One region of the Mesorhizobium subarcticum genome, then DNA from elsewhere that is predicted to be linked to it. Evidence: predicted binding sites of a transcription regulator. Region 1 holds the regulator's gene; each other region holds the start of a gene.
What was found. Region 1 encodes PhoB, which activates phosphate uptake and scavenging genes when phosphate is short. Its sites were predicted from a motif close to TGTCATNNANCTGTCAT; they were not measured.
Positions count from the first base shown of each region.

Region 2: ACZYHG_RS04880 (DUF1045 domain-containing protein) is a predicted target of PhoB. The motif match lies at 1,311-1,327, and genes of this name have one in related genera.
Region 3: ACZYHG_RS06890 (PhoX family protein) is a predicted target of PhoB. The motif match lies at 1,983-1,999, and genes of this name have one in related genera.

Region 1 is NZ_CM144237.1:2,091,772-2,096,670, reverse strand. Features, by position in the region: gene ACZYHG_RS10235 (sugar ABC transporter permease) at 1-589, opposite strand, end outside; gene xylF (D-xylose ABC transporter substrate-binding protein) at 730-1,770, opposite strand; gene ACZYHG_RS10225 (ROK family protein) at 2,042-3,289, shown strand; gene phoB (phosphate regulon transcriptional regulator PhoB) at 3,444-4,133, opposite strand; gene phoU (phosphate signaling complex protein PhoU) at 4,149-4,856, opposite strand; gene pstB (phosphate ABC transporter ATP-binding protein PstB) at 4,882-4,899, opposite strand, start outside.
Region 2 is NZ_CM144237.1:1,056,021-1,060,919, forward strand. Features, by position in the region: gene iolE (myo-inosose-2 dehydratase) at 1-137, shown strand, start outside; gene ACZYHG_RS04870 (DUF3329 domain-containing protein) at 180-398, shown strand; gene iolB (5-deoxy-glucuronate isomerase) at 402-1,214, shown strand; gene ACZYHG_RS04880 (DUF1045 domain-containing protein) at 1,453-2,160, shown strand; gene ACZYHG_RS04885 (alpha-D-ribose 1-methylphosphonate 5-triphosphate diphosphatase) at 2,210-3,349, shown strand; gene phnN (phosphonate metabolism protein/1,5-bisphosphokinase (PRPP-forming) PhnN) at 3,346-3,975, shown strand; gene ACZYHG_RS04895 (COG4280 domain-containing protein) at 4,263-4,899, shown strand, end outside.
Region 3 is NZ_CM144237.1:1,445,682-1,450,580, forward strand. Features, by position in the region: gene ACZYHG_RS06875 (sensor histidine kinase) at 1-413, shown strand, start outside; gene ACZYHG_RS06880 (response regulator) at 410-1,075, shown strand; gene ACZYHG_RS06885 (hypothetical protein) at 1,191-1,757, opposite strand; gene ACZYHG_RS06890 (PhoX family protein) at 2,062-4,065, shown strand; gene ACZYHG_RS06895 (hypothetical protein) at 4,200-4,424, shown strand; gene ACZYHG_RS06900 (GNAT family N-acetyltransferase) at 4,446-4,899, opposite strand, start outside.

The DNA.
Region 1 (4,899 bases):
AGGTGGCATCCATTGGCGCCACGGTCTGGCCCGAGGTGACCCACCAGGCGGCGCCGCGCCATATCAGCAACCCACCCAGCGTGACGATGAAAGCCGGCACTTCGAGATAGGCAATGATGAACCCCTGAAAGGCACCGATCAGCAGCCCGAGTGCCAGGCCGATGACCAGGGCCAGGACCCAGATCCAAGGATTGCCAAGTTCGAGCCCGACAAACCGCACCAGGAAATGCACTTGCGCAAAGCCCATGACCATGCCGATCACGCCTTCGGCGGAGCCGACGGACAGGTCGATGTTGCGCATGACGATAACCAGCACCATGCCGCAGGCCATGATGGCGACGGCGGATGTCTGCACCGACAGGTTCCACAAATTGCGTGGCGTGAGAAAGGTGCGGCTGTCGAAATCGAGCGGATTGACGCCGAGACGCAGGCTGGAAATGACATGCAGCCCGATCCAGATGATCAGCAGCGCGCCGACCATGCCGAGCATACGGGTATCGATCTCGGTTGCCTTCAGGAACCGCGCCAGCGCGCCGAGTTCCGACGCACGCGCGGTGTCGGCCTGCGGGTTGGACGTCGTATCGGTCATGATTCCTCCCACCGGCTAGCCGTCTGGCGCGGATGCCGAGACCAGCCTAGAAGCTATCCGCCTGACGCGGAAACACAAATCTTTTGAGAAAACGCCGCGGCTTGGGGCCGCGGCGTTTTTATCTTTTCAGGTGGTCAAGTTTAGTTGCAGGCCGCGACGCTGCCGGCGGCGACGCCCGCGCAGACTTCGTCCTTCTTGATCCAGCCGGCGTCGATGACGACCTTGAGATTGTCCTTGGTGATGGCGACCGGGGTCAGGAACAGCGACTTGACGGTGTTGCCGCCAGGCGTCGTGAAGTCCTTCACGCCGGCGATATCGGTCATCTTCTTGCCGTCGGCCAACTGCGAGGCGATCTCGGCGGCATTCTTGCCGAGTTCGCGCGCGTCCTTCCACACCGACACGGTCTGGGTGCCGAGCGCGATGCGGTTCAAGGCGGCATGGTCGCCGTCCTGGCCCGAGACCGGCACGGTGCCGGCGAGACCTTGCGCCGTCAGCGCCGCGACAACGCCGCCAGCAGTGCCGTCATTGGCTGCGACCACCGCGTCCACCTTGTTGTCGTTGGCGGTCAGGAACTGTTCCATGTTCTTCTGGGCGTTGGCGGGCAGCCAGCCGTCCGTATAGGCCTCACCGACATTCTTGATCTTGCCGCTATCGATGGCGGCCTTGAGCACTTCCATCGAGCCCGAGAACAGGAAATCTGCGTTCGGATCGGAGCCCGAGCCCTTGATGAAGACATAATTGCCTTCCGGCTTGGCCTTGAACACCGCGGCGGCCTGCAAGCGGCCGACTTCCTTGTTGTCGAAGGTCAGGTAGAAAACATCCTTGTTCTCGATCAGGCGGTCATAGCCGACGACCGGAATGCCTTCATCCAGCGCCTTCTGCACCGCCGGGCCGATCGCCGAGGCGTCCTGCGCCAGGATGATCAGCGAATTGGCGCCCTGCGAGATCAGGCTTTCGACATCGGTGAGCTGCTTGCCGGGATTGGACTGGGCGTCGGCCGAGATATACTTGTCGCCGGCGGCCTCGATGGCCTTCTTCATTGCGGCTTCGTCGGTCTTCCAGCGCTCTTCCTGGAAGTTGGACCACGAAACGCCGATGACTTTGTCCTTCGCCTGCGCGACCGACACAAGCGTCAGCGACATGGCGACACCCGCCAGGATGGCGGCTGTGAATCTCTTCATTGTATCCTCCCTGCGCCGCGTATGGCGCGACCAAACTGGCCCGAAGGCCGGCACAAAGGCTCTAATTTTTTCGAGCCTCGAAAAAACACTGATCCAACACCGAAACGCTGTCAACATCGATTCTGATGGATTTCGATGTCCCCACGAATTTTTTTCGAGCCTCGGAATAAATAAATGACAGGACGGCCCGCTTCTGCCAGTATTTGGGCGTGTCGTCGGCAGTGTTCGAGGGGCCGGAGGAACCGCGGCGACCGGGAGGATGTGGGAAAGCATGTCGGTCGGAATCCGCCACGACGATCTGCGCCGGCGCAACCGCGCCATGGTGATTGCGGCCGTGCGCCGGGCCGGTCGGCCCTCGCGCACCGAGATCGCGGCGACCACCGGCCTCAGCCACTCGACCATATCGGCGATTTCCTCCGATTTGATCGGCGAAGGCATCCTGGCCGAAGGCAAACCGAGCGAGGCCGGCGCGCTCAAACGCGGCAGGCCGCAGGTCGGCCTCGGCCTCAACCCCGAGGCCGCGGCCGTCATGACCGTGGTGCTGTCGCTGAATTTCCTCTCCGTCGCCGTCATCGACTATGCCGGCCAGGTGGTATCGGAGGAGCAGCGCCGGTTGGACACGCTGACTATGTCGCGCGAGGCGCTGATCGGCGAATGCGTGGCCATCGTGCGGCGACGCCTCGCGGATCCCGACATCGATGTCCGCAGCGTCGCTCGCATCGCGCTGGCGATCCAGGGCATCACCGACACCAAGGCCCGGGCAATGCTCTGGTCGCCGATCACGCCGCAGACCGACATCGCCTTCGCCGACATACTCGAAGCCGAATTCGGCATCCCCGCCACCATGGAAAACGACTGCAACATGATGGCGGTGGCGCTGCGCTGGCGCGATCCCGAACGTTATCGCGACGACTTCATCGCTATCCTGCTTTCGCACGGCATCGGCATGGGCCTGGTGCTGAAGGGCGAGCTGTTCACCGGCACCCATTCCTCGGGCGGCGAGTTCGGCCACATGATCCATCGGCCGAACGGCGCACTCTGCCGCTGCGGACGCCGCGGCTGCGTCGAGGCCTATGCCGGCAACTACGCCATCTGGCGCAACGCAAAACAGCTCGGCGAGGACACCGAGCCGGTCGCCGATGTCAGCGACGCGCAGATGCGGGCCCTTGCCGCCACGGCGCGGGAGCGGGACGGGCCGGAACGCGAAGCCTACCGCAAGGCGGGCGAGGCGCTGGGCTACGGCCTCGGCAGCCTGTTCGCCCTGATCGACCCCGCCCCCGTTGCCATGGTCGGTGTCAGCGCCGCCGCCTTCGACCTGATCGAACCGGCGCTGCGGGAGGCCATCGCCCAGACCGCCGGTGGCCAGCATTCGAAATCGATTTCCTTCGACACCGAGCCGAACGAACTGCCCCTTATCCGCGAAGGCTGCGCCATGCGTGCACTGACCTTCGTAGACCAGGAGATTTTCGCGCCGGGCGCGCAGGGTAAGTCAGGCGTTGTCGGCAAGAACGTTGCCTGAATAACGCGTAGGGATATGTTGAGATTCAAGTCAGGCCGAGTCGAGAATGGTGGGTTCCGAGAACCGGAACGGAGCGGACATTTGGGTCCGTGAGTACCGGAAGCGCAGGAAACTGTCATTCGCAGGCCGGCATCACCTGAATATCAGCATATCCCTAATCTTCCCTGATCGCGTAGCCCGCCCCGCGAATGGTGCGGATCACATCCGGCATGCGGCCATTGTTGACCGCCTTGCGCAGGCGGCCGACATGCACGTCCACCGTGCGCTCGTCGATGTAGATCGTTTCGCCCCAGACATTGTCGAGCAACTGGCTGCGCGAGAACACGCGGCCGGGATGGCGCATCATGAATTCGAGCAGGCGGAATTCGGTCGGCCCGAGCCGGATCTCGCTCTTCTTGCGATAGACCCGGTGTGATTCACGATCGAGCACGATGTCGCCGACCTTGAGCACGCTGGACAGCACTTCCGGCTTGGCGCGGCGCAGCAGCGCCTTGATGCGGGCCATGAATTCCGGCGTCGAGAACGGCTTGACCAGATAATCGTCGGCACCGGTCGAGAGGCCGCGTACGCGGTCGCTTTCCTCGCCGCGCGCTGTCAGCATGATGATCGGCAGCCGCTCGGTCTCGGGCCGCATTCTTAGCCGACGACAAAGCTCGATGCCCGACACCGCCGGCACCATCCAGTCGAGCACCAGAAGGTCAGGGACGTTTTCCTGCAGCCGGATTTCGGCTTCGTCGCCGCGCGTCACCACTTCGACCTGGTAACCTTCCGATTCCAGGTTGTAGCGGAGGAGCACGCCTAGCGGCTCCTCGTCTTCCACCACCATGATGCGTGGCGCGATCATCGGCTTGTCACCCTGTTATGCCGCCGGCGCCGACATTGCGGTCTCGTCCTGCTTCGGGCGATTGGCGGGCAGCTGCGTGCCGGTCAGCACATAATACGCATTTTCGGCGATGTTGGTCACGTGGTCGCCGATGCGCTCAAGATTCTTGGCGCAGAACAAAAGATGCGTACAGGCGGTGATGTTGCGCGGATCTTCCATCATGTAGGTCAACAGTTCGCGGAACACCGAGGTGTATTTGACGTCGATGCGCTCGTCGTCATTCCTGAGCTTGGCGAGAGCCGAAGCGTCACCCGCCGCATACTCCTCGACCACGCCATGCACCTGGATCAGCACCAGCTGTGCCATGGCATCGATGGAGTGCGACAGGTCGCGCGGCGTGGCGCTGAGACCGACGGTGCCGACGCGCTTGGCGATGTTCTTGGCAAGGTCGCCGATGCGTTCGAGGTCGCCGGCCATGCGGATCGAACCGACGACATGGCGCAGATCGTCGGCCATCGGCTGGCGCTTGGCGATCAGCGTGATGGCGCGGTCGTCGAGTTCGCGCTGGCGGGCATCCATGATGGCATCATCGGAGACGACGCGCTGGGCGAGAGCGTTGTCGGAGTTCAGCAGCGCCTTGGTGGCGCCGCCGACCATCGAGCCGGCGAGATCGCCCATGTCGCTGATCAGCTTGCTGATCTGTCCGAGCTCCTCGTCGAAGGCTGCAACCGTATGTTCGGCCATGATCCTGGTCCTCGTATGCGTGCGATCAGCCGAAGCGGCCGGT
Region 2 (4,899 bases), 1.0 Mb from region 1:
GGTTCGTGGTCGAGGCCGAGCAGGACCCGAAGAAGAACCCGCCGCTCAAGATGGCGCAGGTTGGCCACAAGGAGCTGATGCGGGTGATGACTTCAACCGGCTACACGGTGGAGACCCAAGGTTTTCCGAATGCCTGATGCGAGGGTTCCCGACGAAGCAGGTTGCTGTAGATTGGCCCGATGAAAGATTACGAGCACCCATTCTTCCGCCCGCTATGGCGTCGTGTTGCCGTCGTCGCGGTCTGCGTCATCTGGTCGATCATCGAGTTCGCCACCGGCACACCGTTCTGGGGGGTCATCGCGCTGGGCTTCGCCGGCTACGGCGTCTGGCAGTTTTTTTATCTGTACAAGCCGGCAGACGAGGCCAAGCCGCCGGTCGAGGCCGAACCGAAGGAGTAACGAATGTCGAAGCTGCTGGTGAAGGCCGACAAGGGCCATGGCCGCGTTGCCCATGTGACGCCGAAGAACGCCGGCTGGGCCTATGTCGGTTTCGACCTGCACCGGCTTCAACCCGGCGAAAGCGCTTCGGGCAAAACGGGCGACCGCGAGGTTTGCCTGGTGTTCGTCACCGGCAAGGGCACGGCAAAAGCCGGAGGCAAGGATCTTGGCCTGCTCGGAGAACGCATGTCACCCTTCGAAGGCAAGCCGTGGTCGGTCTATGTGCCCGAGGGATCGGATTGGTCGGTGACGGCAGATACGGGCCTCGAACTCGCTGTGTGCTCCGCGCCTGGTCTGGGTGGCGGCCTGCCGGTTCGCGTGATAGCACCGGACGATCTCGGCCAGGAGGTGCGCGGCAAGGGCACCAACACGCGCTACGTCACCAACATCCTGCCGGAAGGCAAGCCAGCCGATTCCTTGCTGGTGGTCGAAGTCATCACGCCCGGCGGCCACACGTCGAGCTATCCGCCGCACAAGCATGACCAGGACAATCTGCCAGCCGAATCCTATCTCGAGGAGACCTACTATCATCGCCTCAACCCACCGCAGGGCTTTGCCTTCCAGCGCGTCTACACCGACGCCGACAAGGATGGCCATCGCGCGCTCGACGAAGCGATGGCGATCGAGGATGGCGATGTCGTGCTGGTGCCCAGGGGTTATCACCCCTGCGCCGCCTGCCATGGCTACGACCTCTATTATCTCAACGTCATGGCCGGGCCGAAGCGGACGTGGAAATTCCACAATGCGCCCGAGCACGAATGGTTGATGAAGGCCTGACCATTTAGCGCTTGCGAGCGAACTTATTGGTCCAGCTCAAGAAAATCGTCGGCTAAGGAGTTGCCGGGGCGATTTGCCTTCGAAAACCCTCAGAAGCTTCGTCAATCCGTCATGGAAATCACCTATGGCAGCGAGGCTAGTGCATGTCGCCCAAAAGTGTGCAGCGGTTTTGGGCGACGACATGCACCAAATGAAGACTTAAAGCGCGCATCGCGGCGCGCTTTAACGAGGACTTCCCATGCGTTATGCCATCTATTTCACCCCAAGGCAGGACGAACCGCTGGCGCGGATCGCCGCCAACTGGCTGGGCCGCGACCCGTTCGGCGCCGCGACGAAGCCGGTCGAGGCCGTGGCTGATCTGTCGGCGGCGGAAGTTGCCTTCCACACCGCCTCGGCGCGCCGCTATGGCTTCCACGCGACGCTGAAAGCGCCATTCCGCCTGGCCGCCAACGAGACGGAAAGCTCGCTGCGCGCCGCACTCGACCATTTTGCCGAGGCGACGCCGGTGGTGACGATCCCACGTCTCGTCATCAGCCAGATCGACAGCTTCTTCGCGCTGGTGCCGGAAGGGCCATTGCCGCCGCTCAACCGCTTCGCCGACGAGGTCGTGCGCGATTTCGACCGCTTTCGCGCGCCGTTGAGCGATGCCGAGATCGAACGACGCAGCCCGGATTCGCTGAAGCCGGCCGAGTTTCGCAATCTCTGCCAGTGGGGCTACCCCTATGTCTTCGAGACCTTCCGCTTCCACATGACGTTGTCCGGCCGGGCCGGGCCACAGGAAAGCCCTCGCCTGCACGCAGCAATCGACGGCCTGTTCGCGGATATACTGCGGCAGCCGGTTGTGGTCGACGCGCTGACGCTGTTTGTCGAACCTGAACCGGGCGCGCCGTTCATGGTGCTTTCCCAGCATGCGCTGGGACGCCGCCCTGCCAGAAAAATCGCCTGAACAAGCCCTGCCCCAACTATCAAGGCCAAATGATCAAGGACTGCCTGAAATGACCGCCGAGACCGTTCTTTCCAACGCCCGCATCGTGCTTGCCGACGAGATCGTCGAGGGGTCGCTGGTGCTGCGTGACGGCTTTATCGCCGGTATCGATGCAGGTTCTGGCCGGATTGGCGAGGACATGGGCGGCGACTATATCATTCCCGGGCTGGTCGAGCTGCACACCGACCATCTGGAGGGCCATTATGCGCCACGGCCGAAGGTGCGCTGGAACCCGATCGCCGCCGTGCTTGCCCATGACGCGCAAGTGGCGACCGCCGGCATCACCACTGTGCTCGACGCCTTGCGCGTCGGCATGGATGAGGACGCCGACCTGACATCGGACGATATCCGCAAGCTCGCCGACGCGATCGAGGACAGCGTGCAGCAGGATCGCCTGCGGGCCGATCACTTCCTGCATCTGCGTTGCGAGGTCTCGGCACCGGACTGCCTGCAGGCCTTCGCCAATTTCGACGAGGACGAACGGGTCAAGCTGGCATCGCTGATGGACCATGCACCGGGACAGCGCCAGTTCGTCAATCTCGAAACCTATGCCTATTACTACCAGCGCAAGCTGAAGCTGACCGACCGTGACTTCAAGCTGTTCTGCGAGAAGCGGATGAGCGAATCGGCACGCAATTCGGCACCGAACCGAGCGGTGATCGCCGCCGCCTGCCATGAGCGCGGCATCGTGCTGGCCAGCCATGACGACGCAACAATTGGCCATGTCGGCGAGGCGATCGAACAGGGCGTGCGCGTTGCCGAATTCCCGACCACGCAAGAGGCTGCCCGGGCCTCGAAAGAGGCCGGGCTTGGCGTGCTGATGGGCGCGCCCAACGTCATGCGCGGCTCCTCGCATTCGGGCAACGTCTCGGCCCGCACGCTGGCCAGCGACGGGCTGCTCGATATCTTGTCGTCGGACTACATTCCCTTCAGCCTGATCCAGTCCGCTTTCTTCCTCGGCGATGTGGTCGAAGGCATTTCGCTGCCGCAGGCGGTCGCGATGGTGTCGAAGAACCCGGCCGAAGCCGTTGGCCTCAACGACCGCGGCATGATCGAACAGGGCCGACGCGCCGATCTGGTGCGCGTGCGCGTCGACGACCATGTTCCTGTCGTGCGCACTGTCTGGCGGCAGGGACGCCGGGTCGCATGATGGTGTCGGCATCGATCGAGCGTGAGTTGTCGGCGGAAGAGTTTCCGATCCGAAACGGAGTCTTTGTCGCCGTTGTCGGCCCCAGTGGCGCCGGCAAGGACACGGTGATCGGCTATGCCCGCGCGCTTTTCGCTGATGAGACCCGGCTGGAGTTCGTCCGTCGCGTCATCACCAGGCCGAGCGATGCGGCGAGCGAGGACCACGACACGCTGGCCGACGCCGCCTTCGTCGAAGCCGAGGCCGACGGCGCCTTCGCCATTTCGTGGGAAGCGCATGGCTTGCGCTATGGCCTGCCGGCCGATGTCGACTGGTCCGTCACCAATGGCCATGTCGCGGTCGCGAATGTATCGCGCGCGATTATTCCGGTGCTGCGCGAGCGCTATGCCAATCTGGCCATCGTCGAAATCACCGCCTCGCCTGATGTGCTGGCCGAGCGACTGGCGATGCGCGGTCGCGAGTCGCGCGGCGAAGTGCTGGCGCGATTGGCGCGCAGCGCCAATGTGACCCTGACCGGCGTTGGCGTGACCTCGATCGACAACAGCGGCCCGCGCGAAGTGGCCGGCGAGCGCTTCGCCGAGCTGCTGCGCAAGGCAATGGCCTTCTCCGACATGTCGGGCCTGATCTGATTTAGACGTGCATCCTCGGCTGCGTAGCGTGCTGCTCGACTGGCCCGAAGCGCCGCTTGTTGGCGCTTCGCTTGCTTTCCCGATGCCCCCGGAGCGCTATGTGGTGCTGACTAGATCATTTCACCGTTTCACGGAAACGGCGAACTGCTCTAACTCTTTGTTTTGACGCAATTCCGGACGGAAAACCGCACACACTTTTCCTGGAATTGCTCTAGGCATTTGATTCCGGGCCATGCTTCCCGGGCACCCGCCCAGAAGGTCCGGGGCAAACGAGACAGGAAACCTTAATGCAGACGCTGACGCCCATCCTCTCAACGGTCACGGCGGCATTTCTCGCCTCCTTCGTCGAGGTCGTCGAGGCCTTCACCATCGTGCTTGCGGTCGGCGTGACGCGCGGCTGGCGCCCGGCACTGACCGGTGCCGCCTTGGCGCTGGCGGTATTGGCGGCCCTGGTGTTGGCGTTCGGTCCGCTGCTGGCGCTGGTACCCATCACCACGCTGCAATTCGTCGTCGGGGTGCTGCTGATACTGTTCGGCATGCGCTGGCTGCGAAAGGCCATCCTGCGCAGCGTCGGTGTCATCGCGCTGCATGACGAGGAGGCGGCCTTCTCCAAGGAAACGGCGGCCCTGCACCAGCAGGCCAATGACCGCCGCGCCGACTATCTCGCCGGACTTGCGTCGTTCAAGGCGGTGCTGCTCGAGGGTGTCGAGGTGGTGTTCATCGTCATTGCCGTCGGCGCCGCGCACGGCCAGACGCTGTACGCCGGCCTCGGCGCGCTGGCGGCGTTCATCCTGGTGATGCTTGTCGGCCTGGCCGTCCACCGGCCGCTGGCGCGCGTGCCGGAGAATTCGCTGAAATTCGTGGTCGGGCTGATGCTGACCAGCTTCGGCATCTTCTGGACCGGCGAGGGCATCGGTGCCGACT
Region 3 (4,899 bases), 650 kb from region 1:
GCCTCGTTCTGCCGCAGATCGAAACGGCTGCCGTTGCCGAAATCCTGCGCCTGGCGGTCAACGAGCACGAACGCAGGACCGGAACCTCGGTGGCGCTGGCGGTAGCTGGCCCGCTGCCCGAGACCGGCGCATCGGAGAAGATCAGCATCTATCGTTTCGTGCAGGAAGGTCTCAACAACGCGTACCGCCACGGGAAGGGCAGGAACCAAGCTGTAAACGCCGGGATGAAAGGAGCCCGGCTGTTCGTTGACGTATCGGATGGCGGACAGGGATTCGATCCGGAAAAAGAAGAGGGCCTTGGGCTGGCGGGCTTGAGGGGGCGGATCGAAAGCATTGGCGGCCAATTCGAAATCATGACCGGGCCGCAGGGCACGCGATTGGTGATCAGTTTATCGGTGGAGGAGCAAGCATGATCGGCGCCATCCGCATCGCCGTCGTCGATGACCACCCGCTGTTTCGGGAAGGCGTGATACGCAGCCTGTCGGAAATCGGCGGCTTCGAGATGGTCGGCGAGGGGGCGACGGGACAGGATGCGGAACGCATCGTTTCGACGGCGCGGCCCGACATTCTCCTGCTCGACATCTCGATGCCTGGCGGCGGTCTCGCCTCGGTGGCAAACATCCTTGCCGACGATCCTGATCAGAAGATCGTCATGCTGACGGTTTCGGAAGCCAATGCCGATGTAACCCGGGCGCTCAATGCAGGGGTGCGCGGCTATGTGCTCAAAGGTGTTGGATCGCGGATGTTGGCCGAAATCCTGCACAATGTGGCTGGCGGCGAAAGCTACGTGTCGCCAACGCTCTCGGCCAGGCTCCTGTCCGACCTGCATTCCCTGCAGCCGGCAAACGGCATGAGCGCCCGCATGCGCCAGCTAACCGCCCGCGAGGCCGAAATCCTGCGCCTTGTGGCTGAAGGGTTGAGCAACAAGGAAGTGGCGTTGCGCCTCAAGCTCCAGGAAAAGACCGTCAAGCACCATATGACCGGTGTCCTGTCGAAGCTCAATGTGCGCAATCGCACCGAGGCCGCACTGCTGATGCGCGAGGCGCGCGACCGCAGCCAGCTGCATCCGCGATAAAGTTCGGCGTCAAAAGCTTGCTGGCATTGGCAATGTCGAGGTGACGCGAAAAGTCACCCCCGCCGGGGCGCGGCGGAGGTGACGTGTGATGCGGGCCGTTGCCTGTTGGCTCGCCTCACAAAGACTGCAGGCGGCTGAAATCTGCCGGCGTCGCCGGCCTTTCGACGATCGTGCGGCCCAGCGAATCCTTCATTTCGAAACGGCCGTTCTCGATCTCCTCCTTGGTGCCGTCGACATGTTCGACCTCGATCTTGTTGCCCTCTGCTTCGACCTTGTCGCCGGTCGCCGCGTTGACGTGATGGCCGTTGTCGTCGTTGCCGTCGTCGTTCTGGCCCTTGCCGGGTCCGGAGTTGTTGGTGCCGCCGTGATCGTCACCGGCGCCGTCGTCGTTGCCGCCACGACCGGAATTGCCGCCGTCATCACCGCCGCCACCGCCGCCGTTTCCGCTGCCGCTGTTGCCGCCACTGCCGCCACTGCCGCCGCTACCGCTATTGCCGCCGCCATCGCCACCGCCGCCCCCATCGCCACCGCCGCCGCCATGTCCCCCATCCTTGGCATAAGCGCTTGCGGCGACCACGCCGGCCGCCGAGCCATGAAGCGCCAGGTGATAAGGGGCGATGGTCAACGCCAATGCTGATGCCGCTCTCAATACCAGCCAACGGGTCGTGATCGATTTGCGCATCTCGGTTCCTTTCAATCATGCCGGCGGATCTCGAACCGGCGTTGCAGGTGTCGAGACCATCGCTGATTGAGAGACCTGACGTAACCGGCCCACGACCGATGGCGCGCCAGCCAAGACCTATGAAGGGACCGACCTCGGACCAAAGGCCTAGCGGCACGCCGTCGTCATAAAAACCTTTGGCGACGAGGCGGGTGCGGGTGCCGAATGAGCTTGCGCAATTCTCAATGTCACGAAAATGTGATCAGCAGGCCTTAGGGCTCGAAAGGTCACATTCAGCCAACACCACAAAGCCAGAGGACAGCCCATGACCGACCACCGCTCCCCTGACAGCCGCTTCCGCACCAGCCAGCTCGAGGAAAACGAAGGACCGGCCGTCAACCCCACCGAGAACCGCACCATGGGCGAGATCATCGCCGCACGGTTTTCGCGCCGGGACTTCCTCAGAGGATCGCTTGCCGTCTCGGCCATTGCCGCCACCGTCAGCCCGCTCGCCATGATCGCCGCCGACGATGCCCGCGCCGCGGAAGGCTCCGCCTTCAAATTCGACGAACTGCAGGCCGGCATCGACGACAAGCACCATGTCGCACCGGGCTATGATGCCGACGTGCTGTTGCGCTGGGGCGATCCGCTGTTTGCCGATTCGCCGGAGTTCGATCCGACCAAGCAGTCGGCGCAGGCACAGGCCAGGCAGTTCGGCTACAACAACGACTATGTCGGTTACATCGCGATCGACGGCTCGGCAGAGCACGGCCTGCTGGTGGTCAATCACGAATACACCAACCCGCATCTGATGTTCCCGGGCATCGTCACGATCGTCGAGAAGGACGGCAAGAAGAAGCCCGAACTCGCGCTGCTGAGCAAAGAGCAGGTCGACGTCGAAATGGCAGCCCATGGCGGCACCATCGTCGAGATCCGCAAAGTGTCGGGCAAATGGCAAGTGGTGCGCGACGGCAAACTCAACCGCCGCATTACCTCGACCACCGAAATGGCGCTGTCGGGCCCGGTCGCCGGCCACGACCGCGTCAAGACCAATGCCGACCCATCCGGCACCAAGGTGTTCGGCACCATGAACAACTGCGCCGGCGGCGTCACGCCGTGGGGCACCTATGTCATGGCCGAGGAGAACATCCACGGCTACTTCTCCGGCGAACTGCCGGAAGGCCACAAGGAAGCCGCCAACTACAAGCGTCTCGGCATTCCGGAAGGCGCCTATGAATGGGGTGCGCATTACGACCGCTTCAACCTGGCCAGGGAGCCGAACGAACCCAACCGGTTCGGCTGGATCGTCGAAGTCGACGTCAACGATCCGACCTCGGCCCCTCGCAAGCGCACCGCCATGGGCCGCTTCAAGCATGAGGGCGCCGAATCGATCGTCGCCAGGGATGGCCGCGTCGTCTTCTATCTCGGCGACGACGAGCGCTTCGACTATGTCTACAAATTCGTCACCACCGGCCGCTTTAACGCCAACGACCATGCCACCAACAAGGACCTGCTCGACGACGGCACGCTGCATGTCGCCAAATTCGCCGAGGACGGCACGGTGGACTGGCTGCCGATCGTCTTTGGTCAAGGCCCGCTGACGGCGGAAAACGGCTTCACTGGCCAGGCCGACGTGCTGATCGAGACGCGGCGCGCTGCCGATCTGCTCGGCGCCACCAAGATGGACCGGCCCGAGGACATCCAGCCCAATGGTGTCAACGGCAAGGTCTATGTCATGCTGACCAACAATTCCAAACGCAAGGCCGACCAGGTCGACGCCGCCAACCCGCGCGCTGAAAATGCCTTTGGCCATATCATCGAGATCGCCGAGACCGATGGCGATTTCACCGCCACCAAGGGCAAATGGGAAGTGCTGCTGAAATGCGGCGATCCCTCGGTGGCCGAGGTCGGCGCCACCTTCTCGACGGCGACGACGGCCAATGGCTGGTTCGGCATGCCCGACAATTGCGCGGCCGATTCGGCCGGTCGCCTGTGGGTCGCCACCGACGGCCAGGGCCCGAAGGCCACCGGCCGCACCGACGGCCTGTGGGCGGTGGATACGGAAGGTGCCGCGCGGGCGACGTCAAAGTTGTTCTTCCGCGTGCCGATCGGCGCCGAAATGTGCGGCCCGCTGTTTGCGCCCGACGATCAGACCGCCTTCGTCGCCGTCCAGCATCCGGGCGACGGCGGCGAGGACTGGGAAGGTTTTGGCCGCCCGTCCTATTATGAGGATCTGTCGACGCGCTGGCCCGACTTCAAGCCCGACATGCCAGTACGGCCGTCGGTTGTCGCCATCACCAAACAGGGCGGTGGCAAGATCGCGGTCTGATCGCGGCGTGGATGCGTAATCTTGAGGAGGGGCTTCGGCGATTCGACGCCCCTCCTTTGCATCAAATCATTCAAGCCTCGGGAAAGATTGGCAATTTAAACGTGGCGCCCTAACTCCTCTTTCAGGAGGTCGCCATGCCGAAGTCCATCTATGACCGTGGCCTGCTCAAGCCTGACGACATCGCCAGACTGCAGCGCGTCTTTGATGAAGCCTGCAGACAACGCGAAGCGCACCCCGAATCGACAGAGGCGCGTGAGCTGGCTCTCACCCTGCTTGCGCTCCACAATGCCGGCATGGTCGACGAGGAGATGCTGATGGAAGCCGTCGGTTTCCGCCGGCTGGAGCCGAAATCGGCGTGATGTCCACCATCGCGTCCAGCCTCACGCAGCGCGCTGAACGACGGCGACATTGATCGGGGTCCGCAAGCTGAAGCCGATGGATTCGTACAGCCTTATCGCGCCGGCGTTGCTGGCATAGGCGTGCAGGTAGGGGATTTCGCCGCGGGCAAAAATCTGGTTGGCCACGAACACGGACAGCAACCGGCCGAGGCCGGCGCCACGAAACTCGGGATGTACGCACACGCCGCTGAGTTCGCTGTAGCCAGGCTGCTTCATGCGCTCGCCGGCCATCGCCACCAGCCTGCCCTCGACCTTCACGCCCCAGAAGGCGCCGAGGTTCAAGGCCCCTGACGTGAACGGGCCGGGCTTGGTGAGCGATGCCAGCGCCAGCATTTCGGCGGTGTCATCCTGTGTCAGGGGCTGCACGCGCTCGTCCGATACGGTCTGCGACGGCGCCTGCGCAATCATCTGGACGGCGTCGGCGGTCGAGATCACC